2 regions of the Paenarthrobacter sp. 2TAF44 genome follow, and region 2 is predicted to be linked to the other one. Evidence: riboswitches for the same ligand, from Rfam matches in the RefSeq annotation. Region 2 holds a riboswitch; the other holds the start of a gene.
What was found. A riboswitch is a leader RNA that binds a small molecule or an ion and turns the genes downstream of it on or off. The one in region 2 is predicted to bind glycine.

Region 1: it holds a riboswitch for glycine, as region 2 does, so the genes downstream of both, gcvP (aminomethyl-transferring glycine dehydrogenase) here and gcvP (aminomethyl-transferring glycine dehydrogenase) in region 2, are expected to answer to the same signal.

What each region holds. Positions count from the first base shown of each region.
Region 1 is NZ_JBFRFP010000009.1:138,726-153,624, reverse strand. It holds gene AB4Z15_RS11095 (L-serine ammonia-lyase) at 1-844, opposite strand, end outside; gene glyA (serine hydroxymethyltransferase) at 1,477-2,796, opposite strand; gene gcvH (glycine cleavage system protein GcvH) at 2,793-3,176, opposite strand; gene gcvT (glycine cleavage system aminomethyltransferase GcvT) at 3,651-4,787, opposite strand; gene gcvP (aminomethyl-transferring glycine dehydrogenase) at 4,803-7,649, opposite strand; glycine riboswitch at 7,798-7,896, opposite strand; gene AB4Z15_RS11070 (PucR family transcriptional regulator) at 7,971-9,485, opposite strand; gene speB (agmatinase) at 9,664-10,662, shown strand; gene AB4Z15_RS11060 (purine-cytosine permease family protein) at 10,659-12,098, shown strand; gene AB4Z15_RS11055 (aminobutyraldehyde dehydrogenase) at 12,111-13,634, shown strand; gene AB4Z15_RS11050 (D-arabinono-1,4-lactone oxidase) at 13,631-14,899, shown strand, end outside.
Region 2 is NZ_JBFRFP010000021.1:5,875-20,773, forward strand. It holds gene AB4Z15_RS18600 (APC family permease) at 1-71, opposite strand, end outside; gene AB4Z15_RS18605 (agmatine deiminase family protein) at 84-1,109, opposite strand; gene AB4Z15_RS18610 (nitrilase-related carbon-nitrogen hydrolase) at 1,106-2,134, opposite strand; gene AB4Z15_RS18615 (helix-turn-helix domain-containing protein) at 2,260-2,841, opposite strand; gene AB4Z15_RS18620 (NAD(P)/FAD-dependent oxidoreductase) at 2,940-3,929, shown strand; gene AB4Z15_RS18625 (hypothetical protein) at 4,004-4,225, shown strand; gene AB4Z15_RS18630 (amidohydrolase) at 4,311-5,534, opposite strand; gene AB4Z15_RS18635 (cyclodeaminase/cyclohydrolase family protein) at 5,610-6,260, shown strand; gene AB4Z15_RS18640 (MFS transporter) at 6,273-7,823, opposite strand; gene AB4Z15_RS18645 (TetR/AcrR family transcriptional regulator) at 7,897-8,436, shown strand; glycine riboswitch at 8,530-8,627, shown strand; glycine riboswitch at 8,628-8,759, shown strand; gene gcvP (aminomethyl-transferring glycine dehydrogenase) at 8,812-11,658, shown strand; gene gcvT (glycine cleavage system aminomethyltransferase GcvT) at 11,673-12,806, shown strand; gene gcvH (glycine cleavage system protein GcvH) at 13,378-13,764, shown strand; gene AB4Z15_RS18665 (L-serine ammonia-lyase) at 14,362-14,899, shown strand, end outside.

The DNA.
Region 1 (14,899 bases), on a different contig from region 2:
TCGCGTTCTCCTCATTCACGGCCAGGGCGATCAGGTTCACCCACTCCTGCCAATACTTCGGATCGTTGCGGTCCTTGTCCTCCTTCAACAACCGCTCCAACCAGTCAGGAGCACGACGGCGGACCTTCAGACCCCCGGGCAACACACCCTCACGCTTCAACGACGTCTCAACACACGCCTCCATCACATGCCAGATATGAAGCAAACCCTCCCGGATCTCCTCCTCACTCCGGGACGCGCGTTCGTTGATGAACATGATGTCGGAAATCCCCAGGCCCTTGGACGAGCAGCGGCCCAGCAACTCAGCAGCGGTCCGGAACGGCAACGGCAACTCCGCCTTCGTCTCCTCCAACTCCGCCCGCGCCGCGTCCTCCTCACCCTCGCGGACAATGAACCCGCCACCCACCGAGAAAAACGTCGCCTCCCGCAGCACGTTGCCCACAGCATCAGCCACGGCAAACTTCATCCCGTTCGTATGCCGCGGCAACACCGTCAACGGATGCAGGATCATGTCCTCCACCGCATATTCGAGAAGCTGTCCGCCAGCCAGATTGAGCTTCCCGGTCTCTGCGATGGAGGCCAACCGCTCCTCCACTTGGTCAGGCAGGATCTCCTCGGGGTCGAAGCCTTCCAGCCCAAGCAACACCGCGGTGAACGTGCCGTGTCCCTTACCCGTCGCAGCCAAGGACCCATACAAGTCAACCCGCAAGGACGCGACCGACCCGAGCACGTCGGACTCACGCAGCTCGCGAGCAAACACCGCCCCAGCCCGCATCGGCCCCACAGTATGCGAACTCGACGGGCCAATGCCCACAGTGAACAGATCGAAAACACCAACAGCCATAGCCGTGATCCCTTTCAAAACAAAAGATGTCTAAAGCAACCCGGGGTCACTTATGGCCCCCAAACGCACCCCACATGGGCCACAAGTGACCCCGCGTTGCATGAATCCCAGTGCGCCGTCGCCGATTCGGGGCTCCGCTGCCAAACATGCCGTGCGCACGGCACACTTCGCAGCCACCCCCCGAATCGGCCCCCAATACATTCCCAAACCAAAAGAAGAATGTGGGCTAAAGCAACCCGGGGTCACTTATGGCCCCCAAACGCACCCCACATGGGCCACAAGTGACCCCGCGTTGCAGTTGCACCCGCGGCTCCCAAACCAACCCTGCGTCCACGGAACACCCTCGGCAGGTAGACCCATCCAACACAAGCCAACGAACCCGCGGTCCCGTCCCAACACGGCAACACGGCACCCGACCACCGGCCCCAATGGGCCCGGCATTGGGACCGGCCGGCCCAAGAGCTGGCCCCTTCGGGACCGGCATCCGGAAGCGGGCGTCTAAGGGAGCATCGCATCCGCTCAGCGGGTGCATATGCGACCGAGCCCGCGGAGGATGTCGGCCCCGACGGGCCAACCCGACCGAGCCCGCGGCGGATATCGGACCCGACGACGAACCGAACCCGACGGGCGACTTACGAGAGGTTCGAAACACCCGGGTACAGCGGATGCGCCTTCGCCAGCGAATCAACCCGGTGCCGCAACCCGGAAAGGTCCGCATCGGCGTCGGCAATCAGAACTTCGGCGATGATGTCCGCAACCTCGCGGAAGGCAGCTTCCCCGAAACCCCGTGTAGCGAGGGCCGGTGTGCCGATCCGCAGACCGGAAGTGACCATGGGCGGGCGTGGGTCGAAGGGGACGGCGTTGCGGTTGACGGTGATGTCGATCGCTGCGAGCCGGTCTTCGGCTTGCTGGCCGTCGAGTTCGCAGTTGCGCAGGTCGACGAGCACCAAGTGCACGTCCGTGCCACCCGAAACAACTGTGATCCCCTTTTCGGCAACGTCCGGCTGAATCAGGCGTTCGGCGAGAATCCGGGCGCCAGCCAGGACGCGTTCCTGACGCTCGCGAAATTCCTCGGAGGCCGCGATCTTGAAGGCGACAGCCTTACCGGCGATCACGTGCTCCAGCGGTCCACCTTGCTGCCCCGGGAACACAGCCGAGTTGATCTTCTTGGCGATGTCGGCGTCGTTGGAGAGGATGATGCCTCCACGAGGACCGGCGAGGGTCTTGTGCGTTGTGGACGTAGTGACGTGGGCATGCGGGACCGGCGACGGATGCAGGCCAGCTGCAACCAATCCGGCGAAGTGAGCCATGTCCACCATCAAGTAAGCGCCAACGGAGTCAGCGATCCGGCGGAACTCGGCGAAGTCCAACTGCCGCGCGTAAGCGGACCAGCCGGCAACGATGAGGGCAGGCTTGTGTTCTTGCGCCAGGCGTTCGACTTCGGCCATGTCGACGGTGTGGGTGTCCTCGCGGACGCCGTACGGGACCACGTTGTAGAGCTTGCCGGAGAAGTTGATCCTCATGCCGTGGGTCAGGTGGCCGCCGTGGGCCAGGTTCAGGCCCATGATGGTGTCGCCCGGCTTGATCAGCGCGTGCATCACCGACGCGTTGGCCTGCGCACCGGAGTGAGGCTGAACGTTCGCAAATTCGGCGCCGAACAGGGACTTGATGCGGTCGATGGCGAGCTGCTCGATCACGTCGACGTGCTCGCAACCACCGTAGTACCGCTTGCCCGGGTAGCCTTCGGCGTACTTGTTGGTCAGCACCGAGCCCTGAGCCTGCATCACAGCAACCGCCGTGTGGTTCTCTGAAGCGATCATTTCCAGGCCGTCGCGCTGGCGGCCCAGTTCGTCGTCGATCTTTGCGGCGATCTCAGGGTCCAGGTCCGCCAAGTGCGCATCCAACGACGCCGACACGACCTGCTCGAATTCGGTCACGGCTGCCGGGTTCACAGTTCTCCACCGTTCGTTGCAGCGTATTCTTCGGCCGACATGAGTGGGCCTTCTTCCGTGGCGGCCACCTTGAACAGCCAGCCGGCACCATAGGGATCGTTGTTGATCAGGGCCGGATCATCGACGACGGCGTCGTTGATCTCGGTCACCTCACCAGTAACAGGCGAGTACAGGTCAGACACGGACTTCGTGGACTCAACTTCACCGCAGGTCTCCCCCGCAGTAACCGTGGAGCCAACCTCAGGGAGGTCCACATACACAATGTCGCCCAATGCATCCGCAGCGACCGCAGAGATCCCAATCCCCACAGGCCCGGCCCCATCCGAAGCAACCCATTCATGCTCAGCCGAATACTTCAGCTCGGCAACTACTTTGCTCATTCCAATTCCTAACTTCTTGTGTGTTTTGAAAACTGTTCGTGGTCTCGGTGGTACTTGGGTTGGGTGGCGGGGAACCGAACTCCTCCGCGTGCTCGGTCGCGAGGACGCCCGCTGAGCGGACGTGTCGCTTCCTTAGACGCACGCTTCCGGAATCCGGCTCCCCACGGCTGGCCCACACTTTACGGGCCGCTCACCTTCAGAAAAGCCCGCGAACCGAGGCTCGGAACCGGCTTTTCAGCAGGTCGCCTCGGTCTACTGGTCCCGTGCGCAAGGTGAGGCGCACGGCCCCTGTGGGAGTGACATCCGGAAGCGGGCGTCTAAGGGAGCATCGCGTCCGCCCAGCGGGCGCTTCTGCGACCGAGCCCGCGGAGGATGTAACTTCCACCGGGCTACTTGACCGTCCGCTCAGCGGGCGCTTCTGCGACCGAGCCCGCGGAGGATGTCACTCCCACCGGGCTACTTGACCCGCTTGACCTACTTGACCCGCTTGTAGAACGGCAGGGCCACGACTTCGAACGGCTCGGGTTTGCCTCGGAGGTCCACTTCGACGATCGTTCCCGGTGCTGAATGTTCGACGTCGACGTACGCCAGGGCGATCGGGTAACCGAGCGTTGGGCTCGGCTGGCCGGAGGTGACTTCGCCGATGAGCGAGCCGTCCTTGAGGACCGAGTAGTGGGCGCGGGCTGCGCGACGGCCTGCACCTTTGAGGCCGACGAGCTTCTGTCCGATGGTGGATCCGACGCCGGCGGCCTTGATCGCCGTCAGTGCTTCCTTACCGATGAAGTCGCTTTCCTTGGCCAGGGAAACCACCGGGCCGAGTCCTGCGGCGTAGGCGTTGACGTAGCGGGAGAGTTCGTTGCCGTAGAGCGGCATTCCGGCTTCGAGGCGGAGGGAGTCGCGTGCCGCAAGGCCTGCGGGGATGAGCCCGTGGCTCTCGCCGACTTCGAGGAGGGCTTCCCACAGGCCAGCTGCGCCAAGGTTGGGGATGTAGATCTCGAAGCCGTCCTCGCCGGTGTAGCCGGTGCGTGCCAGGAGCAGGTCCTGCCCGTTAATGGAGACCTCAACGGCCGCGTAGTACTTCAGTTCCGTCACCAGGGCGTGCTGCTCGGCGGGAACCAGGCTCAGCAGAATGGCTTCCGCGTTCGGGCCCTGGACTGCAATCAGCGACGTCTCAGCCGAAGCGTCTTGAACCACGACGTCGAAGCCAGCCGCGCGCTCCAGCAGAGCCGCTGCAACTACCTTGGCGTTGCCCGCGTTGGGGACCACGAGGTACTGATCCACGCCTTCTTCGGGAGAGGGTCGGCGGTACGAGATGAGGTCGTCGATGATGCCGCCGTCGGCGTTGCAGATCAGCGAGTACTTCGCCTTGCCCACGGCGACCGCGGACAACTTGCCCACCAGCGCGAAGTCCAGGAACGCTGCCGCGTCCGAACCGGTGACCCAGACTTCGCCCATGTGGGAGAGGTCGAACAAGCCCGCTGCGTTGCGGACTGCGTGGTGCTCAGCAAGCTCGGACTCGTATTTGAGGGGCATCTGCCAGCCGCCGAAATCCGTGAAGGATGCGCCGGCCTTTTTGTGCTGCTCGTAAAGAGCGGTGTAGTTCTCAGTCATTTGCAGGACCGTCCTTTAGTTTTCGAAGTCCGTGAGCGGAGGGCAGGAGCACACAAGGTTGCGGTCCCCCGCGGCGCCGTCAACGCGGCCGACCGGTGGGAAGTACTTGTCCTGCTTCAGGTGGTGGACCGGGAATGCGGCCTGCTCACGCGGGTAGTCGCGGTCCCATGCAGAACTCACGACGGCGGCAGCCGTGTGCGGCGCGTTGCGCAGCGGCGATTTCTCAACAGTGAAATCGCCGGCGGCGACCTGCTCGATTTCCAAACGGATGGTGATCATGGCCTCGATGAAACGGTCGATCTCGGCCAGGTCCTCGGACTCGGTCGGCTCCACCATGAGGGTTCCAGCAACAGGGAACGCCAGGGTGGGAGCGTGGAAACCGAAGTCGATCAGGCGCTTGGCCACGTCCTCGGCCGTGACACCTGTGCGGGCCGTCAGTTCGCGGAGGTCCAGGATGCATTCGTGGGCAACAAGTCCACCTTCGCCGGTGTACAGGACTGGGAAGTGCTCATCCAAGCGGGAGGCGACGTAGTTGGCCGCGAGCAGCGCAGACTTGGTGGCTTCAGTGAGTCCTTGGCCGCCCATGAGCTTGACGTAGGCCCAGGAAATCGGGAGGACGCCAGCGGAGCCATAGCGTGAGGCCGAGATGGCCACGCCCCCTTCAGACGAAACGTTGTTCGCATCCCCGGGCATGAACGGAGCAAGGTGGGCTTTCGCAGCAACAGGACCAACACCCGGCCCGCCACCGCCGTGCGGGATGCAGAACGTCTTGTGCAGGTTCAGGTGGGAGACGTCGCCGCCAAACTTGCCCGGTTGCGCGAGTCCAACGAGTGCGTTGAGGTTTGCACCGTCAACGTACACCTGGCCGCCAGCAGCGTGGATGGAGTCACAAACCTCGCGGACATCGGCGTCGTACACACCGTGCGTGGACGGGTAGGTGATCATGATGCAGGACAGGACGTCCTTGTTGGCTTCGATCTTGGCCTTGAGGTCTACGTGATCGATGGTGCCATCGGGAGCGGTGGCCACCACAACCACCTTCATGCCTGCCAGCACAGCAGAGGCTGCATTCGTGCCGTGAGCAGAAGCAGGGATCAGGCACACGTTGCGCTGCTCGTCACCCCGGGAGAGGTGGTAACCACGGATCGCGAGCAGGCCGGCGAGCTCACCCTGGGAACCGGCGTTGGGCTGGATGGAGACCTGATCGTAGCCGGTGATCTCAGTCAGCTGGGACTCAAGATCGGTGATCAGCTCGCGCCAGCCCTCGGTCTGGTGATCCGGAGCGAACGGGTGGATCGAGGCGAACTCTGGCCATGAAATGGCTTCCATCTCGGCGGTTGCGTTGAGCTTCATGGTGCAGGAACCCAGAGGGATCATGGTGCGGTCCAAGGCGAGGTCACGGTCGGACAGCTTGCGGATATAGCGCAGCAGCTGCGTCTCTGAACGGTGCGTGTTGAACACTGGGTGCTGCAGGAAATCACTGGTGCGGAGCACATCAGACGGCAGCTCAAACCCTGAAGCGTCCTTCACCGGGCCGGCACCAAAGGCGACGGCTACCGCAGAGAGGACCTCCGGCGTCGTGGTTTCATCGAGGGAAACGCCGACCGTGTCAGCATCAATGCGACGCAGGTTGATGCCGCGGGCTTCGGCGGCGGCGATGACCTTGTCAGCCTTGCCGGGTACGCGGACGGTGAGGGTGTCGAAGAAGACGTCGGAGACGAGCTCGCGGCCCGCCTTCTGCAGCGTCGCGGCCAAAACACGGGCGTGGCCGTTGACGGTTTCGGCGATCGCCTTCAGGCCTTCGGGACCGTGGTAAACCGCGTACATCGAGGCCACAATCGCGAGCAGTGCCTGGGCCGTGCAGATGTTGGACGTGGCCTTCTCGCGTCGGATGTGCTGCTCGCGTGTCTGGAGCGCGAGTCGGTACGCGGGGACGCCGGCGTTGTCCTTGGAGACGCCCACGATGCGCCCCGGAAGGGTCCGCTCCATGCCTTCGCGGACAGCCATGTACGCAGCGTGGGGGCCGCCGAAGAACAGCGGAACACCAAAGCGCTGCGCAGTTCCGACGGCGATATCGGCACCTTGCTCGCCCGGGGGCGTGATGAGGGTGAGCGCCAAAAGGTCGGCAGCGACAGTGACCAGCGCACCCCGTCCCTTGGCCGCCGCGATGACGCCGGAGTGATTGAATACGCGGCCGGAAACACCCGGCTGCTGCAGGACGATGCCGTTGATGTCGCCGTCGGGAAGGGCCGCCGAAAGGTCAGCGATCTCTACTTCGAAGCCCAGCGCTTCGGCCCGGCCCTTCACAATGGCGATGGTCTGCGGGAGGAGGTCGGAGTCCAGGACGGTCTTCCCGTCCTTGGCAGTTTTGGACTTGTTGGCGCGGCGCATCAGCAGCACAGCCTCAGCCACAGCGGTGGCCTCATCCAGCAGCGAGGCGTTGGCTACGGGCAGCCCCGTCAGGTCCTGGACCATCGTCTGGAAGTTCAGCAGAGCTTCGAGGCGGCCCTGGGAAATCTCGGGCTGGTAGGGCGTGTACGCCGTGTACCAGGCCGGAGCCTCGAGGATGTTGCGGCGGATAACCGGCGGCGTGACGGTGTCGTAGTAGCCCTGGCCGATCATCTGAACGGCGGTCTTGTTCTTGGACGCGAGCTTCCGCAGCTCGGCAAGGACCTGCACCTCGGTGAGGGCGTCCTGCAGCTTCAGTGCAGTGTCCTGGCGGATGGAATCGGGGACCGCAACGTCTACCAAGCCGTCTACGGAGTCGTAGCCGATGGCCTTGAGCATGGTGTCAACGTCGGCCTGGCGTCGTGCGCCGATATGCCGGTCCGCGAAAGCGGTGGGGGTTGATTGAACAGTCAAGAGGAACTCCATGATTCAGGCGCCCTATGTGCGCCACGATGATGTGGGTTCCTCCCCGCTCTGTATTGGACCTGAGAGATTCCGCAGGAATGGTTGCCTGCTTGCACCGTCGGTGAGCCCAGTTACCTGGACTGCTTTCCAGAGTTGCCTCGCCGTGGCGGTACGTGGGCCTGAGAGATTCCTGGGGAGGATTTGCTCCTACGGCGCCTGACTGGATGTACCGGCAGGACTCTCCCGCCACAGATCAAAAGCGTTGCGTCACATCAGTGACACGGTTCACACCATAGCCGGTTATCTCGAAAAAGCGCAAGCAAGGGATACCTACCGATGCATTGCCTCGTGGATCTGGAGGGCGAACCACAACTGGGCAACCGTGGAGGTTTCACCCATGTCCAGCCCCGTCAATTCACCGATTTTCCTTATCCGGTAGATGATGGTTTGCCGGTGCGCGAACAGGGCAGCGGCAGTCTTTTGCCACGAACGCTGCGAGTCCAAATAGGTCCTCAGCGTGACGAGGAGATCGCCTTCCTGACTCTGCTCGTAATCGAAAATCGGCCCCAGAAGACGCCGGACCAGCGCAGTCCCTTCCTCGAAACCTGTCAGCCCCAGCCATGATGGTCCTTGCGCGTAGCGAGCCAATCCGAGCTTGTTCGCCCGGGCCGATCCGAGCGCCCAGAGGGACTCCTGCAGCGCGCGCTGAATCCCGGCCACGGCCGCCGGAGCGCTGATTCCGATCGCCGCATCCACCCCTGCGCAATGCACCAGGATGTCGTCCGGCACATCAGCAGGGGCCACGACGTGCAGCCGGCTGTTCCGCTTCAAGGAAGCCGACGCAACCCCGTGCCGCCACAGCTCGATGTGCACGTTGGCCAGCCTGTCGCCGTCGTTCGCTGTTTTGTCTCCGGCGGTCTCGGACATGGAAACGAGCAGGAAGTCCTGCGGCGGAACCCCAAAAGTTGCCAGCCGGCTCTCCATCTCGGCCGCGCCCAAGCGCCCATCCATGGCCTGCAGCAGGAACTCGCCCGCCAGCCGATGGCGGCCTTCCAACGACAAAACGATGCGCGAGAGCTGCAGTCCCAGCACGGTTGCGGCGTGCAGGAGTACGACGGCGTCCGGGTGCGGTTCGCTGTTGGGCAGCACCACCAGGAGCGCGTTTGCGTGGGTCGGGATGTCCATGGTCAGCACGTGCCGGCCGCGGATCCGGTGCCACTGGAAATTCTTACCCGCCAAGGTCACCTGCCCGGAAAGCGGTGCCCATTCATCCGCGAGGAACCCCGGGAGCGCCTGCCCTTCCGGGTGCCAGGGATGGAGGCAGCGGCGATCCACCACGAACAGTTCCGCGTCCAGCTCGGTGGCAAGCCGTTGGACCAGGCTCTGCCAATGGTCCTCGGAGGCTCCGGCCGTGCGAAGAAGGTCGTAGACCCTGGCTGTTTGCCGCAGCCGCCGGGACTCTTCGAGCAGGGAAGATTCAGCAACCGAGCGGGCGATCGCGATGAACGGCAGCGGGTACGGGACGTTGATCAGTGGCAACGGCAGCCGATCGCAGGCCGTCAGGAACTCCTGCGTCAGCGGGGGCGCGTGCATCTTCTCGCCGATCGCCAAGGCGCTTGCCCCGCTGTCCATGAGTGCCTCTGCGAGCGCCACTTGTCCCTCGGCGTCTGCGGGAATCGACAGCCCATTGGTCATCATGAGCTCGCCGCCGGTGACCCATTCCCACAGCCTGGGCAGGTCCGAGGTGTGGGCCCAGGTGATCCGGTTGTCGCGGCCTGCATCACCGGCCAGGAGGGTGAGCCCCAGCTGCGGTTCAGCCACGAGCTCGGCGACGGTGATTGCCATCGGATGGGGTCCTGACTCTATGATTCCGGGGGCCGTTTCGGGCGGTTTAGACATTCGTCTAAGCGCCTCGGCCATTTGTAGTCAATGTACCGCTATTCGTCGTGACCCGCGTCACGAAGAATGGAATTACTTACTTCCCGCTCAATGGCGAGCACCCCCTCACACCAAGGATCCGTCAATGACAATTCACAAGCCCATCGGCCCTGTCGACGCAACCAAAGTCCCGCGGTATGCCGGCCTCGGCACCTTCGCCCGCCTCCCCCAAATCGACCGGGTTCCGGACTACGACATTGCTATCGTCGGTGTCCCGTTCGACGGCGGAACCTCCTTCCGGCCCGGCGCCCGTTTCGGTCCTGCCGCGGTTCGCGAGGCCTCGCGTCTCCTCCGCCCGGGCTACCACCCGGAGCTGGACGTCGAGCCCGTGTACGAAGCCCAGGTTGTTGACGCCGGCGACATCGCCTGCACTCCCTACGACATCACCCGGGCGGTCCGTGAGATCGAGGAGCAGGCGTTGCCCCTGATCAGTGAGGACAAGCGGCTGATCTCGATCGGCGGCGACCACACGATTGCCTTGCCCATGCTGCGGGCGCTGAACAAGGTCCATGGCCCGGTGGCGTTGCTGCACTTCGACGCTCACCTGGACACGTGGGACACCTACTTTGACCAGCCCATCACGCACGGAACCATCTTCCGCCGGGCGTTCGAGGAGGGCCTCCTTGTGGAGGACAAGTCCATGCACGTCGGCATCCGCGGCCCGGTGTATGACCGCAATGACTTCCTTAGGGACCACGAGTTCGGGTTCCAGATCATCCGCTGCTCGGACCTGGATGTTATCGGCGTCCCGGCTGCAATCCAGCAGGTGAAGGACAGGCTCGGCGATACCCCCGTCTACGTCTCCATCGACATCGACGTCCTCGACCCCGCGTTCGCACCCGGCACAGGCACTCCGGAGATGGGCGGGCTCCACTCCCGCGAACTCCTGGCCCTGCTCCGCGGCCTGAACGGTATCAACATTGTGGGCGCCGACGTAGTCGAGGTCGCTCCGGCTTACGACCATGCGGACATCACAACCGTCGCCGCCGCCACTCTCGTCTTCGACCTCCTCGGCCTGATGGTGAACCGCAGCAAGGCCACCTCAGTCCGTGAACTGGCTTCGACCTCCCTGAGTGCATCATGAGCACGGTGCCAACAACCGAAGTACCGCGCCTCGAGGACAAAACCATCCAGCCGATCCCGTTGAATGAGCGCCACGGCAAGGCCAGGGACCTCTTCACCATCTGGTTTGGTTCCAACATCATGATCATGACCATCGTTACCGGCGGACTCGCCACCACGGTGTTCGGCCTCGGTTTCGTGCCGGCGCTGGTGGGCATCATCATCGGCAACATAGTGGGCGGCGTCTTCATGGCGCTGCACTCGGCCCAAGGTCCGCAGCTTGGTGTGGCGCAGATGATCCAGACCCGCGGCCAGTTCGGCTCCTTCGGCGCCCTGTTGATCGTGGTCATCGTGGTGGTCATGTACGTAGGGTTCTTCGCCGCCAACCTTGTCTTTGGCGGAGAAGCAATGGCCGCCGTCAGCCCCGGCATCAGCGTGGATGGCGGCATCATCATCATCGGCGTGGTCAGCGTTATCGCCACGATTTTCGGCTATCGGCTCATTCACGCTTATGCCCGCGTCCTTAGCGTTGCAGCGGGCCTGGCGTTGTTGCTCGCCTTCGTCTGGATCCTGGTGGTCCACGGCCTTCCCGCCAGCTTCCTTGGGGAGGGCAACTTCAACTGGGTCGGCTTCATGGGGACCATCTCCGTCTCGGCCCTGTGGCAGTTGGCCTACGCACCCTACGTCTCCGACTACTCCCGCTACATGCCGCAGGGCACTGGCTCAGCACCGGCGTTCTGGGCTTCCTACTCGGGCTGCGTCCTTGGAACGTTGTTCCCCATGATCCTCGGCGCCTTGGTGGGCACGCTCGCCATGACCATGAGCGCCGACAACGTCGAAATCGTTGGCAGCCTGGGTGCGTTGCTGCAGCCGTGGACCCTGATCATCGTGGGCATTTTCTGCCTGGGAGTCGCGGCCTCGAACGCCATGAACCTCTACTGCGGCGTCCTGTGCACGCTGACCATCGGCCAAACGTTCAAGCCGTCCTGGTTGCCACGGGCCAAGACCCGCACCGTGGCGGCGATCATCCTCTTCGTCGTAGCTGTCTCGATCGCCTTGTTCGCCCGCGACAACTTCATCCTCTTCTACACCAACTTCCTCTCCTTCCTGATGTACGTCCTGGTCCCCTGGACTGCCATCAACCTGGTGGACTACTACCTTTTGCGGCACGGCGACTACCGGGTTGAAGACTTCTTCAAGCGCGACGGCGGCGTGTACGGGCGGTTCAATTGGGTCGCCATCGGCTCCTACCTGGCAGGCGCCCTCATCCAGGTTCCCTTCTCGGCCACCGCAATCTACACCGGCCCCATGGCCACCGCGTTGGGCGGCGTCGACATCTCCTGGATCGTCGGCCTGGTGGTTGTTGCTCCCCTCTACTACTTCGCGGCCCGGGTCTTCCGTCAGAAATCGGACGCCGCCTCACTTTCTTCCGCTGCACTCACCCCAGACCTCATCTGAAAGCGAATTGTCATGACCCTCACAGACATTGCCCACCCCGAAACCGTCCAGTTCACTGTTCGACGCACCACCTCTGACCCCTCCCCGGCGGGCGTGCTGCCTTTGCCTCCAGCAGGGCACTTCATCAACGGATCCTTCGTGCCGGGCTCCACCGGTGAGCTGATCGACGTCGTGGACCCCACCACCGAGCAAGTCATCGCCTCAGTGCAGGCGGGCACCGCGGATGATGTCGACGCCGCCGTCCAAGCCGCCGTCGTCGCCCAAAAGACCTGGGGTGCCACTACCCCCAAGGAGCGCGCGGACGTCCTGAACCTGATCGCCAACATCATTGAAGAGAACCGGCGAGCGTTCGAGCTCATTGAGTCTGCCAATACCGGCAAGCCGCAGGCGGTGGCCGAGGACGATGTCACCAGCACCATCGATACATTCCGCTTCATGGCCGGCGCCTCCCGCACGCTGACGTCCATGGCCGGCGGCGACTACGCCACTGACCACACCTCAGTGATCCTCCGGGAACCCGTGGGCGTCGTCGGGGTCATCACTCCGTGGAACTACCCGCTGCTGATGGCCGCCTGGAAGGTCGCACCGATTCTGGCTGCCGGCAACAGCATCGTCCTCAAGCCGTCCGAGCAAACCCCGTTGTCCACCCTGAAGCTGGCGGAATTGCTCGCCGGACGCATCCCTGATGGGATCCTCAACGTAGTCACGGGCCAGGGCCGAACTGTGGGACAGCGGCTTTCGGAGCACCCGGACATCGCCCTCGTTGCCTTGACCGGCAGCGTGGTGAGCGGCCAGGCCGTCGCTGAAACTGCGGCCAAGTCCGTCAAGCGCGTCCACCTGGAACTTGGCGGCAAAGCGCCGGTTGTTGTCTTCCCCGACGCCGATCTGCGCGCCGCCGCTGCGGGAGTCCGCAATGCAGGGTTCTGGAATGCCGGGCAGGACTGCGGCGCTGCCTGCCGCGTGCTGGTGCACGAGTCCGTAGCCGAAGAGTTCACCCAACATCTGGTGCGCGAAGTCAGCACGCTGATAATTGGCGCTCCCGAAGCCGGCGACGACGTGGAAATCGGCCCCATGATTTCCCGGCCCCACTTTGAACGCGTCAAGGAGTCCTTGGCCGAAGCCCAGGCTGCGGGCCTGAATATCGCGATTGGTGGTTCGGCACTGGAAGGACCCGGCTACTTCATCGAGCCAACAGTCATCTCCAACGTTCCCGCCGGAGCCCACATTGCCACCCACGAGATCTTCGGCCCCGTGGTCACCGTGGAGACCTTCAGCACCACCGAAGAAGCCGTGACCCGCGCGAACGAGAGCCCCTACGGCTTGTCGGCCTCCGTCTGGACGCGCGACTCGAGCCTTTCCCTTCGGATTCCCAAGCAACTGGACTTCGGCACGGTCTGGGTCAATGCGCACCTTGTCCTGGCGTGCGAGGTACCGTGGGGCGGATTTAAGGGATCCGGCTACGGCCGCGACCTCTCGCTCTACGCCCTGGACGATTACTCGCGCACCAAGCACGTGATGATCAACCACGGCGCATGAGCATCCAGACAAGCAACGGAGCTTTCACCATGACCACCAACGTTTCCCACCCTGCCTCTCTGCCAGGTGCCGCCACGCCTTCAGCCCCCTTCGGGACGGACGTGACCTGGACCAACTGGGGCGGAAACCAGAGCGCGACGCCCGCCTTTACGGTTCGGCCCAGGAATGAACAAGAAGCGCTCGACGCCGTGCGTTTCGCCATCCGCGAAGGGTTGCCTGTGCGGGCGGTCGGTTCAGGCCATTCGTCCTCACCGCTGGTCCAGACCGGCGGAGTGCTGATGGACATGTCCGGGCTCTCGGCTATCACGGGAACCGATAAGACCGGGCGTCGCGCCAGGGCCCTCGCCGGAACCACCATCAACGCTTTCGGCGATGCCCTATGGGAACAGGGGCTGGCCTTGGGGAACCAGGGTGACATCGACAAGCAACAGATCGCCGGCGCCCTGGCCACCAGCACGCACGGCTCGGGCAAAAACCTGGGCAGTTTCTCCTCCAACCTTCGCTGGGTGAAGTTGATCAACGGCTACGGCGAGATCATGGAAATCGGGGAGGGCCAACTCCGAGAACTCCGGGCTGCACAGGTTGCGTTGGGCACGCTGGGAATCTTCCTGGAAGTGGAGTTGGCTGTTGAGGACAGCTACTACCTCCAGGAACAGATCACCTACCCCACCTGGCCGGAAACCGCTTCGTCGTGGCAGACCGATATCGATTCCAACAGGCACTACTCGTTCCTTTGGTGCCCGGAGGACGATTCCTGCGAGCTTCTGGATCTCCCTGGCGCGCCCGGCCTGAGCATGGCCAACCGCAGCTACACCAAGCGGTACAACATTGTGGACGTCCAGGACGAACGCGAGCTCTCCGCCGTCGAGGGTGCCAGGCTGGATCGCTCCTACCGGATCTACCCGGGCGGCTTCACTACCCAGTTCCACGAGCTCGAGTACTTCGTCCGCAGCGAGGATGGCTTGGAGGCTGTCGAAGCCATCCAGGACCTGATCCGGACCAAGTATCCCGAGCAGAAGTACCCGGTGGAGGTCCGCTGGGTGAAGTCCGACGACGCCTACATGTCCCAGTTCCAAGGCCGCGACAGCACGGTCATCACCCTGACGACCGAGCCAGGAACCGACTACTGGCAGTTCTTCCGGGACGCCGATGCCGTGCTGCAGGAATTCGAGCCCCGAGCACACTGGGGAAAGATCCACTTCATGACCCGGAGTCGCCTTGAGCGCCTCTACCCGGAGTTGGACACCTTCATCCAAGTCCGCCGC
Region 2 (14,899 bases):
TTGCCGCTGATCTCGTGCGACGTGCCGGCCGGGCTGGTGCCTGAGGCCGTGCTACGGATTGTCTGGCTCATGAAAGGCCCTTTCTAGATGGCCGTAGGCTGCTGCTGCGTAATGCAGTGGATACCGCCGCCCCGGGCAAAGAGTTCCCGCGCGTCAACACTGACTACGCGGCGTCCGGGATAGGCGTCGGCGAGGATGCGGAGTGCTTTCTCGTCCATGGGGTCATTGAAACTGCATGCGATAACCCCTCCGTTGACCACGAGGTGGTTGATGTAGCTGTAGTCCACATATCCTTCGTCGTCGGTAAGGGTCTCCGGGGCGGGAACTTCGATGATGTTCCAGTCCCGGCCTGCTGCGTCATGGGTGGTGCGCAGGAAGTCGATGATTTCCCGGGAGACGTTGTAGTCCGGGTGTTCGGGGTTCTGCTGGGAGTGGACCAACAGCGTGCCGGGGCTCGGGATCGCTGCCACGATGTCCACGTGGCCGCGGGTACCGAATTTCTCCGAGTCACGGGTGAGGCCGCGGGGCAGCCAGACTACATGGGTGGCGCCGATGGTGCGGGCCAGTTCCCCTTCGATGTCCGCCTTGGTCAGACCCGGGTTGCGGCCTTGGTCAAGCTGTACGGTCTCGGTGACCAGGACTGTGCCTTCGCCATCAACCTGGATGCCGCCACCCTCGTTGACGATGCCTGACGGGATGTGGTGGGCATCGGCGCGGGCGCTGATCTCCGCTGCGATGAGGGAATCCTTGTCCCATGTGGCCCAATCCTGGCCGCCCCATCCGTTGAAGATCCAGTCCACGGCACCCAGCTGCTTGTTGGCATCAAGCACGAAGGACGGCCCGATGTCCCGCATCCAGGCGTCGTTGAGTTCAGCTGTCAGTACCTCGACGCGAGGGTCCAGGTAACGCGCGGCTGTGTCGACGTCGTCGGGGTGTACCACCATGGTGACCGGCTCGAACTCAAGGATGGCGTTGGCAACGGCAGCCCACGTGGACCGCGCAGCGTGGGCCTCTTCCTCCGTGTCGCCCAAGGTGTAGCCACCAGTGGGGAAGGCCATCCAGACACGATCCTGGGGTGCGGTCTCGGACGGCATCCGCCAGGCGCTCATGCGGATACAGCCTGGTACGGCGTGGCCTCGGCTGTGGAGCCGAGCGGGGCGTTGGGGTTCACGGGTTCCGTGAGGCGGCCGTACGTCTCCGGGCGGCGGGTAGCCAGGAACGGGAAGAGCGTGAGCCAATCCTTGCGCTGGTCCAGGTCGAGGTCGGCCACCAGGACTGCGGATTCATCGCGGGGTGCCTGGACAAGGATGCGGCCGTACGGATCGGAGATGAAGGATGAACCATAGAAGTTCAGGGTGCCCTCGCTGCCGTAGCGGTTGGGGGCAATCATGAAGAGGCCGTTGGCGATGCCGTTGCCTACGATGACCTGCTGCCAGAGCGGCTGGGTGTCGAAGTCGGGGTGGTCCGGTTCGGAACCAATGGCAGTGGGGTAGACCAGGATTTCGGCCCCACCCAGGGAGTACGTACGGGCAAGCTCCGGGAACCATTCATCCCAGCAGGTGGGCATGCCCAGGCGTGCGCCGCCGAGTTCGGCAGGAGCATGGACGGCGTACGCATCTTCGGCGGCCGGGCCCTTACGGAAGAACTTGTCCTCGTAGTAGCCGGCTGTGACGGGGATGTGCAGCTTGTGGGTACGGGCCACGAGCTCGCCAGCGGGGGAGACGAGGATCGCGGTGTTCAGTCCCAAGCCGTCATCCGAGCCGTCCGGGTTTTCAGCACGCTGGTAGAGCGATGCGTGGACCGAAACGCCGTACGTCCTGGCGGCCGCTGCGGCGAACGTGAAGGTGGGGCCCGTCAGCAGGTCCTCTGTGATGTCTGAAGGGCGGATACCTGCGGCCGGGTTGTTCTCCGGTCGGGTGTCTGCGGGGTAACGGGAGAGCGTCAGTTCAGGCAGGAAAACAACACTGGCTCCCAGCTTGGCTGCGCGTTCGATTCCGTCGTTCAGTTCGGCATGCAGGACTGCTTGATCAGCGTGCCAGCGGTGCTGAACGACGCCGACCCGCAGAGGGGTGCGGGTGGACGGCTCGGTGCGGGCCAAGGAAGTCGGGGCTTCGAGGCGGGTAATTTCAATCATGGGGGCATGTACTCCGGTGAGACGACAGTCACTAAATGAATAGCGTTCATTTAGTATGGCGGTAGTCACGGCTGGATGCAAGGGGCAAAAATGAATTCCCTTCATTTCCTTTGCGTGCAGGGAGCTTATCGCTTGGGTCGCGCCCTGACATGCATGCGTTCGCCTTGCTGCCCAAAGAGGGTGAGGAGCTCCACGGGTTCCTTAGTGGCGCTGGCGAACCAGTGTGGCGTCCGCGTATCGAACTCCGCCGCCTCACCTGCCTTAAGAATGAAGTCGTTCTCGCCCAGGACAAGCCGGAGTTTGCCGTTGAGGATGTACATCCAGTCGTAGCCCTCATGGGATTGAGGATCCGGAATTTCCTTCCCCGTGCCGCCCGGCAGGACCATCTTGAACGCTTGGATTCCCCCCGCTCGACGTGTCAGCGGCAAGGCTGTGCCCCACTCGTGCACGTGCGGCTTGAGGTGAATCCGCGGATCACCGGTTTCCGGGGCGTCGATGAGTTCTTCGAGGGGGATTTGATGAAGCCGGGCAATGGGCAGGAGCAGTTCGAGCGTGGGCTTCCGTTGCCCCGACTCCAACCTGGAGAGCGTGCTGACTGAAATACCCGTGGCTGCCGAGGCCTCCGCCAGCGTCACATTGCGTTGGGTCCGCAGCGCTCGCAGGCGAGGGCCAACGGCGTCGAGCATTTTGCTGAAATCCGGAGTCATGGCTCCAGTTTGCCATACTGGCAAAATTTGTTGCTGCTTTCGATGTGTCCGGTTGAGCATCGAACCAGGCCTCACAACAGAGCGAACAGGAGACAAAAATGGAACAACAATACGACGTCGTCATTGTGGGAGGTGGCTCAGCTGGGTTAAGTGCCGCCGTCACGCTGGGTAGGGCGTTGCGGTCCGTGCTGGTCATCGACGCCGGGGAGCCGCGGAACGCCCCTGCTGCAGGAGTGCACGGCTTCCTTTCCCGGGACGGGCTCAGCCCCAAGGAGCTCTTGGCGCTTGGCAGGGCGGAAGTTCTGCACTACGGCGGCCACATTGCTTCGGGCGTGGCTGTAGCGGCGCGTTCGACGCCGGATCCCACCAACGCTTCGGAACCCGCCTTTGAGGTGGACCTGGCTGATGGTCGGACTATCGGGGCGCGTCGGATACTGGTGGCCACGGGCCTGACTGACATCCTTCCGGACGTGAAGGGCATCCGGGAGCGCTGGGGCAGGGACGTCCTGCACTGCCCGTACTGCCATGGTTGGGAAGTGCGGAACAAAGCGATCGGCATTCTGGGGTCCGTACCCATGGCTCTGCACCAAACTTTGTTGTTCCGGCAGTGGAGCCCCGACGTCACGCTGTTCCTGAACGACGTCGTCGAACCCTCCGAAGAGCAGTGGGAACAACTGGCGGCCCGGTCCATCAGCGTAGTCGAAGGCAAGGTTCAGTCATTGGAAGTCACTGACGATGCCTTGAGTGGCGTCGTCCTGGAATCCGGCGCGGTGATACCAGTTGAGGCGGTGGTGGCTGGTCCGCGCATGGAGGCGCGTTCCAGGGTGCTCGAATCCCTCGGTATTGAGCCGGTGGAACACCCCCAGGGAGTGGGACTTCATTTTGAAGCGGCTGCGCCGGGGGGAGCCACATCGGTGCCGGGCGTTTGGGTAGCCGGCAATGTCACTGATCTCACTGGTCAGGTAGTGGCCGCAGCGGCGGCAGGAAACATGTCCGGTGCAGTCATCAACGCGGATCTCATGATGGCCGAAACCAGGCTGGCTGTAGCGTCGGCGGCCCGCCGCGATGAACGCCTTGTTTCACCGTGAGTTGCATTAAATAACAGTCGACTTACGGCCCTCGTGCGAGGACGATTAAGGGACAGCCACTAAGGAGGTTGGGTATGTGCTACTCGTACTATGAGGGCTATGAGAGGCGCTCGAAGAAGGACTCCGTGCGCACGCCCGAGATGCACAAGCCTGAGACGAGCAAGGATCAGGCACCTGAGGCCCCTGCCGAGAAGAGCCCGCAGACAGAAGGAACGTTGTGGACTTTCCTGGCCCGTCGTCGCAGGGAATTTGAGGTTTCAGAACCGAGGATCGACCGCATCCGCGAGAAGGTCTAGGCGTCGGTCCGGGCAAAGAACCCCGTCCAACGGACAATTCACCACCGCGCGCGGTGGTGAATTGTCCGTTAAGCGGGGGTTTCCGTTACTTCGGGGCGTCCAGAAATTCGAGGGCGCCAGTGACCAGTGCTTCCGTCCCAAGGGTCAGTGTTGGCTGGATGATCGGGGCAAAGAAGGGCGAATGGTTCGATGGAACGTCCTCCGGCAGGCGACTCGTCGTCGCCCAATCTTGAAAGTGGGTGGCCCCGATCCCGCCCAGGAACCAAAAAACCAAGGGCGCGCCGGCCGCCGTCGCGAGTTGGCCTACGTCTTCACTGCCTGAGACGGGGCCCGGGTCTATGATCCTCGCCGCCCCGAACCTATCGGAGAATGCTGAAGCCACCCGTCCCGCGGCCGATTCGTCATTGACGGTTAACGGGAAGCGCTCCTCATAGTGGAAGTCGGGTTCCTTGAGGGAGCCTGAGGCGGCAGCCTCACTTCGAACGATGCGCTCGATCGAGTTCAGGACTTTCTCCCGCGTGGGCTCGCTGAAGGATCGGATGCTGAGGCCAAGGGTTGCAGTCTCGGGAATGATGTTGTTCTTGGTTCCCGAATGGATTTGCCCAACCGTAACTACTGCGGAATCGCTGGCGGCGAGTTCGCGGGACACCACTCCCTGCAGGCGCATGATGGTTGCCGCGGCCATGAGCACTGGATCAATGGTGGTTTCAGGCCGGGAGCCGTGGCCGCCGCGCCCATGCAACGTCACGTTGAGGGAATCCGCTGATGCCATGGCCACACCCGGACGGATGCCGAACCATCCGGCAGGAAAGGGCGCCACGTGCTGGCCGAGGACCACGTCCGGCTTGGGGACAAGGTCAAAGAGCCCATCCGCGACCATTGCCTGGGCACCGCCACCCCATTCTTCGGCTGGTTGGAAGACGGCGATCAGGGTGCCCTGCCACTCCTGCCGCTTTGCGGCCAACTCTTCCACTGCTCCGAGCAGGCAGGTGACATGTACGTCGTGCCCGCACGCATGCATGACCGGCACCTCACGGCCTTCATGATCGACGCCGACTGCCGTACTTGCGTAGTCCAATCCGGTGGCTTCTTTGACGGGCAACGCGTCCATATCGGCACGAAGCATGACCACAGGTCCGGGGCCATTGTCCAGGACTCCTACGACCCCCGTCTTCCCGACGTTGCGGTGAACCAGCAGCCCCAAGTCCTCGAGGTGTCCGCCGATGATCCCGGCGGTTCTAACCTCTTGGAAGGAAAGCTCCGGGTTCGAGTGGAGGTCACGGTAGAGGGCTTCAAGGTCCATGCTCATGGGAATTTTCCTTAACAGGTAGACGCCGCAGGGTCTGGCCAGTGTACCGAGGTCACCAGAGGGCAAACTTGATGCATGGAATCTTCACAAGAGATCACTACCCAACGCTCAACGGTCGAGGATTGGACCAGGGCTCTGGCAGAATCCAGCGGGTCGCCTGGTGGAGGCGCAGGAACGGGCGTAATGCTCGCCATCGCAGCATCCCTGACATCCATGGTTGCCGGTTACACGGAGGCCCCCGATGATCGGCTGGCCGAGCTGCAGGCCCGGGCCAGCACGCTCCGCGAAACCGCCCTGAAGTTGGCCGACGACGACGCTGCGGCGTCAAAGGCTTTCGGCGCGGCCTTCCGGCTTGATCCGGGCCCGGAGCGCGATGAAGCAATCCACCGTGCATCCGTCGATGCAGCCAAGGCGTCCGCGGTCCTTGGAGACCATGCCATCGAAGCCATCGAGGACCTGGGATGGCTGGCCGCCAACGGGAATCCGGCGCTCATTGCTGATGTGGTGGTTGGCTTCGGTGCCCTCAGGGCGGCCATTGCAGGAGCCCGCACCAACGTGAGCTTTGACCTCGGGTCGCTCAGATCCGCGGGCGCGTCGCTGGACGAGATCAAGGAACAGCACCCTGAATTGTGGGCAACGGTAGGGTGGCTCGGCGATGCCCTGGACCGGATTGACCAGCTGGTGGCCGCCGTAGATGGCAAGGCTGCACCTACGGACGGCCACTGATTCCCGCGGCGCTTACTGCGCCCTGGGAACCCGGCGGAGCACGACGGCGGCAAGCACTGCCGCCCCTGCCATCAGTACCAGCCCAATCGCCGCAGTGATGTGGACGCCGGACTCGAAGGCTACCCGGGCGGCGGCTGTCAGTGCATCCGATAGCGGAGCGGGTAGGGCCGCAGCAGCATCCACTGCGCCCGCCAGCGTTTCTCCCGATTTACCGGCTGCCTGCGTGGACAACCCCTCCGGGATGACGAGGTTGTGCTGGTAGGACGCAGTGAGGATAGAGCCCAGCACGGCCGTTCCCAGGAGCGAACCCAGCTCGTAGCCGGTTTCGGAGATCGCGGACGCCGCTCCGGATTTGTCGGCCGGCACCGAGCCGAGGATGAGGTCGTTGGAGATGGTTTCCGCGGCGCCGACGCCAACGGCGAGGACAGTCAAAGCTGACAACAGGAACACAGGTCCGCTGCCGTGGTCACCTACAGCGACCACCAAATAGCCCGCCGCGCTGAGGGTAAGTCCGCCGGCCACCACGAATCCTGGCCGGACGCGCTTTACCAGCGGGACCACCACCAGGCCGGCGATGACCGTTGCCAGGAGCGCCGGAATCATTGCGATGCCAGCCTCCATGGGGGACTGGCGCTCAACAAGTTGCAGGTGCTGGGCGAAGAAGTAGATGAAGCCCGTCATGGAAAACAAGGACAGGACGTTGGCCACTATCGCTGTGCTGAACACCTTGTTCTTGAACAAAGAGACGTCCAGCATGGGACTCTGGATCTGCCGCTGGCGACGCACAAACACAATGCCCATCACCAAGCCGAAGACCATGAAGGCCGCTGCGGACACCCCGAATCCGTGGACAGCAAATTCCTTGATGCCGTAAACGAACGGAGCCATGGTGATCACGGACAGCGCGATGCTGGGCACGTCCACCCTGCCGGGATTGGCGTCCTTGGATTCGGGAATGAGGGCCCTGCCGAAGGCGAGGAGGGGCAGGAGGAGGAAGGTCGCTACCAGGAAGACCGCACCCCACCAGAAGTGTTCCACCAGCCAGCCACCAAAGATCGGGCCAAGGGCGGCGCCACCAGAGAATCCGGCAGCCCATACGGCGATCGCGAGCCGCCGACGGTTCGGATCAGCAAAGATGTTCCGGATCAAGGACAGCGTTGAAGGCATCAACATCGCGCCAAATACGCCAAGTGCGGCGCGGCCGGCAATCAGCCATTCCGCGGAAGGCGCGAATGCTGTAGCAGCCGAAACCGCGGCGAAGCCCGTGCTGCCGATCAGCAGCAGCCGCCGTCGTCCGATCCTGTCGCCGAGGTTGCCCATGGAAACCAGCAGCGCCGCCAACACGAGCGGGTAGGCGTCAATGACCCATAGGAGCTGCACGCCACCCATATCCAAGGAGCGGGCAATTGCCGGCAGGGCGAACGTGAGCGCGGTGTTATCGACGGCCACCAGCAGCACCGGGAACATCAGGAGTGCCAGGGCCGTCCAATCGCGCCACGGTGCTGCCTGACTGGTCAGGGAGCGAGCGGAACGGGGTGCTTGGGTTGAGGGCGGCGTGAACATGTCATTAACTATACCGTCCAGACGGTATAGTTTCAAAGTCAACAGCACCAACCCCGTAGGGAATGATGTAGTCATGCCACGAAAACCAGTTGCCCGGGATGCGGTCCTGGATGCCTATGAAGCCCTTCTTATTGAGGTGGGCGAGCGGGCTGCCACGCTTGACGCAGTCGCCAAGCGGGCAGGGGTCTCCAAGGGCGGACTGCTTTACCACTTCCCCAACAAGGAATCGCTGATCAGCGCTCTGTTGGAGCGCTTGGATGAGTTGGCCCAGGCAGACATCGAAAAAATGAAGACCGCGCCAGATGGCAGCGCTGCCTACTTCATTCGGACCTCACTGTGGGCCGGAACTCCCATGGATCGTGCATTCGTTGCTGCCACGAGACTGGCCGAAGTTGCCCATGAGGAGACCCGCCACAGGTTTGCCGGAATCCAGCAGCAGTGGTTGGACGTCCTGGCTGAGGATGTTGGTCCGGAGGTTGCCAAGGCTGTCAGTTACATGGGCGACGGCCTGTATTTCAACGCCATGTTCGAGGGTGGCCGGGAAGGCGGCAAGGCCGGGCGGGAGGCCGACGTCGAGATCCTGCTGGGAGTCCTGGACCGGCTCCGCAAGTAGCGGGTCATCCATTTGCGGCGACGCCCCCAACGTAGGACAATTGAGCCTTGTGGTGCGCCTTTACTGGGGCACGCAAACAATTGAATATGCCTTTGATCTGCGGCGGGAGAGTCCTGCAAGCAAGTGATGCGGGCGCCGTAGGAGCAAACCCTCCCCAGGAATCTCTCAGGCCCACGCACCGCCGCGGCGAGGCAACTCTGGAAAGTAGCAGGCCTTTTGCCGCGTCCTTTGGCGCGGAAAAGATGCTGTGCTCACCGACGGTGCAAGCGATGGTTGTGCAAGCAACACGCGGAAACTCTCAGGTCCAATACAGAGCGGGGAGGAACCCAGCCACTGTGGCGTACCCAAACGCCGCCCAAGTAATGGAGTTCCTTCGTGACGGTTAGTTCAGCCTCCACCACCTTCGTCGATCGGCACATTGGCGCCCGCCGCCAGGCCGACATTGACACCATGCTCAAGACGGTCGGCTACGACACCGTTGATTCGCTGGTTGATACGGCCGTTCCCAACGACATCCGCCAGGACGTTGCCCTCACGCTCGAAAACGCGCTCAGCGAAGTTGAGGTGCTGGCTGAGCTGCGCAAGCTTGCGTCCAAGAACAAAACTGCCGTCCAGATGATCGGCCAGGGCTACTACGACACCGTCACGCCGCCGGTTATCCGCAGGAACATCCTCGAGTCCCCGGCCTGGTACACCGCCTACACGCCGTACCAGCCGGAAATCTCGCAGGGCCGGCTCGAAGCCCTCCTGAACTTCCAGACCATGGTCCAGGACCTCGTGGGCCTGCCGATCGCCAACGCCTCCCTGCTGGACGAAGCAACCGCCGTTGCAGAGGCCGTGCTCATGATGCGCCGTGCCAACAAAAACAAGGCAGCCCATGATGGGAAGACCGTCCTCGACGCCGACTGCCTCCCCCAGACCATTGCCATCGTCAAGGGCCGCGCTGAGGCCCTCGGCTTCGAGGTTGAGGTTGCTGACCTTTCGCTCGGTCTCCCGGAGGGCGTCATCAACGGCGTCGTCCTGCAGCAGCCCGGCGTTTCGGGCCGCGTGTTTGATCACTCCGCCGTCATCGCTGAGGCCAAGGAACGCGGTGCACTGGTCACGGTCGCAGCAGACTTGCTCTCCCTGACGCTCATCACCCCTCCGGGCGAGCAAGGTGCGGACATCGCCGTCGGTTCCGCCCAGCGCCTCGGCGTTCCGCTGTTCTTCGGCGGCCCGCACGCCGCGTACATGGCCGTCCAGAAGGGTCTCGAGCGTTCCATGCCGGGCCGTCTGGTGGGTGTTTCCAAGGACGACGCCGGTGTCCCCGCCTACCGCTTGGCGCTGCAGACCCGCGAGCAGCACATCCGCCGCGAGAAGGCCACGTCCAACATTTGTACCGCGCAGGCGTTGCTGGCCATCGTCGCGTCCATGTACGCCGTCTACCACGGCCCGGAAGGCCTGAAGGCAATCGCCGAAACCGCCCACGGTCACGCCCGCACCCTTGCAGCGTCGCTGAAGGCTGCCGGCGTCGAGGTCCTTCACACTTCCTTCTTTGACACCATCACAGTCCGCATCCCCGGCAAAGCGGCTGAGATTGTGGCCGCCGCCGAGGCCAAGGGCATCAACCTGCGCGGCATTGACGTTGATCTGGTGGGCATCTCTGTTGATGAGACCACAACGACGGCGGTTGTCGCCGACGTCGCGGCGGTCTTCGGCGCTTCGGTGCTCGAATCAGCAGAAGATTTCGCGCTGGAATCTTCCGTGGAGCGCTCAAGCGACTTCATGCAGCACCCCGTATTCAACACGCACCGCTCCGAAACCCAGCTCCTGCGCTACATCCGCAAGCTCTCGGACCGTGACCTTGCACTGGATCGCACCATGATTCCGTTGGGTTCCTGCACCATGAAGCTCAACGCAACCGCCGAGATGGAAGCCATTTCGTGGCCGGAGTTCGCCTCGATCCACCCGTTCGCTCCGGATTCCCAGACAGAGGGCTGGCGCGAGCTGATCACCGATCTTGAGTCCCAGCTAACTGAGATCACCGGCTACGATCAGGTCTCCATCCAGCCCAACGCCGGTTCCCAGGGTGAGCTCGCCGGCCTGCTCGCGATCCGTGGTTACCACCTGTCCCGTGGCGACGGGCAGCGAAATGTCTGCCTGATCCCTGCTTCTGCGCACGGCACCAACGCGGCTTCCGCAGTTCTGGCTGGCATGAAGGTTGTTGTGGTCGCCACCGCTCCTGATGGCACCATCGACCACGTGGACCTCAAGGCCAAGATCGAAGCAAACCGGGACGCTCTCTCGGCCATCATGATCACCTACCCGTCCACGCACGGTGTGTACGACGCCGACGTCCGGGAAGTCTGCGACGCCATCCATGAAGCTGGCGGCCAGGTCTACATCGACGGTGCAAACCTCAACGCCCTCGTTGGACTCGCACAACCGGGCAAGTTCGGCGGCGACGTCTCGCACCTGAACCTGCACAAGACGTTCTGCATCCCGCACGGCGGCGGCGGACCCGGTGTTGGCCCGGTCGCGGCCAAGGCACACCTGGCGCCCTTCATGCCCGGTGACGCTGCTTCGTGGACCGAAGGCAACGACGTCCCGATTTCGGCCTCCCGTTTCGGTTCGGCCGGTGTGCTCCCAATTTCCTGGGCTTACGTGAAGCTCATGGGCGGCCAGGGGCTCACGGAAGCCACCAAGTCCGCGCTGCTGGCGGCGAACTACATCGCTTCCCGCCTCAACGAGCACTTCCCCGTGCTCTACACCGGGGAAGGCGGACTTGTTGCCCACGAGTGCATCCTGGACCTCCGTGAACTGACTGCGCGCACAGGTGTCACTGCTGAGGACGTTGCCAAGCGCCTGATCGACTTCGGTTTCCATGCTCCCACCCTCGCGTTCCCTGTCGCCGGAACCCTCATGGTGGAGCCCACAGAGTCCGAGGACCTCGTGGAGATCGACCGCTTCATCGAAGCCATGATCACCATCCGTGCCGAAATCGAGCAGGTTGCCACAGGCGATTTCACTGTTGAGAACTCCCCGCTGCGCAAGGCACCCCACACGGCTGCCGCCGTCGTAAGTTCTGACTGGGACCGCGCCTACCCGCGTGAGCAGGCCGCGTTCCCCGTCCACCACCTCAAGCAGGACAAGTACTTCCCGCCCGTTGGCCGCATCGACGGCGCAGCAGGAGACCGCAACCTGGTCTGCTCTTGCCCGCCGATCGAAGACTTCGAAAACTAAAGGACGCCCTGCAAATGAACGAGAACTACACCGCTCTCTACGAAGAGCACAAGAAACTGGGCGCGTCCTTCACCGACTTCGGTGGCTGGCAGATGCCCCTTAAGTATTCGTCCGAGTTGGCCGAGCACCACGCCGTCCGCAAGTCTGCCGGCTTGTTCGACCTCTCCCACATGGGCGAAGTCTGGGTCACCGGACCTGACGCGGCAGCGTTCCTGGACTATGCGCTGGTAGGCAAGATTTCCGCCATGGCCGAAGGCAAAGCCAAGTACTCGCTGATCTGCCAGGAAGACGGCGGCATCATCGACGACCTCATCACCTACCGTCGTGGCGCCGACAAGTTCCTGGTGGTCCCCAACGCGGGCAACGCTGCGGTTGTGGCGGCGGCACTGCTGGAGCGCGCGGCTGGTTTTGACGTGGTTGTGGAGGACGCCTCTTCCGAGACGTCGCTCATCGCTGTGCAGGGTCCGCGCGCCGAAGCCATACTCGTCCGCCTTGTGCCCTCAGAGCAGCACGCCCTGGTCACCGAACTGAAGTACTACGCCGCTGTTGAGGTGCCGTTCACGTTCGACGGCGGCACTCAGGACCTGCTGCTCGCCCGCACCGGCTACACCGGTGAAGACGGCTTCGAGATCTTTGTGTCCAACGACTCCGCTGCTAACCTCTGGCAGGCCATCGCCGACGCCGCTGAAGAAGGCGAGCTCGTCCCGGCAGGCTTGGCCTCCCGCGACTCCCTGCGCCTGGAAGCCGGCATGCCGCTCTATGGCAACGAACTGTCCCGCGAAGGCAACCCCTTCGCGGCAGGGCTCGGTCCCGTCGTCGCACTTTCCAAGGAAGGCGACTTCGTCGGCAAAGACGCACTCGCTGCCCTCAAAGCAGCCGGAGCCGGCTCCACCAGTGGACGTAAGCTCGTGGGTCTCAAGGGCCTGGGACGTCGCGCTGGTCGAGGCCACTACCCGGTCCTCAAGGACGGTGCAGTAGTAGGCGAAGTCACCTCCGGCCAGCCCAGCCCAACGCTTGGCTACCCGGTAGCGCTGGCCTACGTCGACGTCGAGCACGCCGAAATTGGAACTGCGTTGGACATCGACCTGCGGGGCAAGAGCGAGCCGTTCGAAGTTGTCGCATTGCCGTTCTACAAGCGCCAGAAGTAAGCGGGGGTTGTCCCGACGGGTCGCCTTTTGGCCCGTCGGGGCCGGCGACCTCTGCATGCTCCCCACCGTCCCCCTCGCCTCGCAAGCTCGGCCAGGGAACCCGGACGGCGTGGCCCCCGTCGAATAGGGCGCCCGCTGAGCGGACGCGATGCTCTCTTAGACGCATGCTGCCGGTCACCGGACCCGAAGGGGCTGCGCACATCACCAGGACGCGCGGCCACTCTGGCGCCCCTCGAACCGCTGAATGCTGGGGGAGTGGCAACCTGCCGAAGGTGATTCGGTTGGATCACCTTGCCCGCAGGACATGGCTCCGTTCGACTTGGCGCCACGGCGCAAGGCTGGCTCCGCGCGATGGTTCGGATCCAAGTATGTTTTGGGTTCTCGCCAGGGAGGGCGGGCCGACGGCGGGGGAGCGGGTTCCGGGAGCGGGCGTCCAAGGGAGCGGCACGTCCGCCCAGCGGGCGTCCTCGCGACCGAGCCCGCGGAGGAACCCGGTTCCACGCCCCCAACCCAGCCAAGACTGCCGCACACACAGCCATAGTTTTTGATCAACCAAAGAATAGGAAACAGAATGCCCAAAGTAGCGCCCGAACTTCAGTACTCCGACGAGCACGAGTGGGTTTCCCGCGGGGAGGGGAACCTGGTGTCCGTTGGGATTTCCGAGGTTGCCACCGACGCACTGGGCGACATCGTGTACGTTGACCTGCCCGAGGTTGGTTCCGCCGTGACGGCTGGCGAGACCTGTGGGGAGGTTGAGTCCACGAAGAGCGTGTCGGACCTGTACTCGCCGGTCACTGGTGAGGTCACCGAGATCAACGACGCCGTTGTGGGCGATCCGGCCCTGATCAACAACGACCCCTACGGTGCTGGTTGGTTGTTCAAGGTCGCCGCTGAGTCCGAGGGCCCGCTGCTTTCGGCCGAAGAGTACGCCTCCAAGAATGGCGGAGATCTGGCGTAACTGCTCTGCACGCGTTGTCAGTTGGCCCGATGGGGCCGCCATCCTCTGCGGCCTCGGTCGCTTAGGCGCCCGCTGGGCGGACGCGAAGCTCCCTTAGACGGCCGCTGCCGGACGCCGGTCCCAAGGGGCCAGCGGTCAGGTGCCGTTTCGTGCGGACGCGATGCTCCCTTGGACGGCCGCTGCCGGACGCCGGTCCCATGGGCCGGTTTCTGGGCGGGCGGTGAGGGGTTGGGATGCTCCCTTGGACGGCCGCTGCCGGATGCCGGTTCCAAAGGGGCCGGTTTCTGGGCGGGCGGTGAGGGGTTGCCTTGCCCGTTTCGGGGGTACGCTGCCGGAGATGCCGTGCGCACGGCATGTTTGGCAGCGGAGCCCCGAAATGGCCGCTGGAGCCCGCGGAGGACGTTGGCCCGAAGCGCCCATACACCGCCAACTGTGGCGTAGCGTGGGATTGTAGGAACTAAATAATTCGCGACGCCGGGTTGCCGCCAAAAGGGGCCGCCCGGCGTCGTTGTTCGGTCGCTTCCGCCACGAGCGGGGGAGACCATCCGCCAGGACCATCTGGCGGACCGTTTCAAACTGTATTAAGGAATCCCGACCATGGCTGTTGGTGTTTTCGATTTGTTCACCGTGGGTATTGGCCCGTCGAGTTCCCATACTGTGGGGCCGATGCGGGCTGCCGCGGTGTTTGCCGGTGAGCTGCGTGAGTCCGGCCTGCTGGACCAGGTGGCCTCTTTGCGGGTTGATTTGTATGGCTCCTTGGCTGCGACTGGCCGTGGCCACGGGACCATGACGGCCACGCTGCTGGGCTTGGAGGGATATCACCCCGAGCTGATCCTGCCCGATGAGGTGGAGGAGCGGCTCGCGTCGATCGCTGAGACGGGTGTGCTGAATCTGGCCGGAGCCGGTGAAGCGGGTGCCGGGGTTCAGTTGCCGTATGCCGTGGAGGACATGATCCTGCATCCGTTGACGGTGTTGCCGCGGCATACGAATGGGATGAAGTTTGCCGTCTCTGATGCCGCGGGGAATGTTCTGCGGGAGGCGACGTTCTTTTCGGTTGGTGGCGGGTTCATCGTACGGGAGGGTGAGGAGGACGCTGCGCGGGCGGAGTTGGAGGAGACGAAGGCGGAGTTGCCGT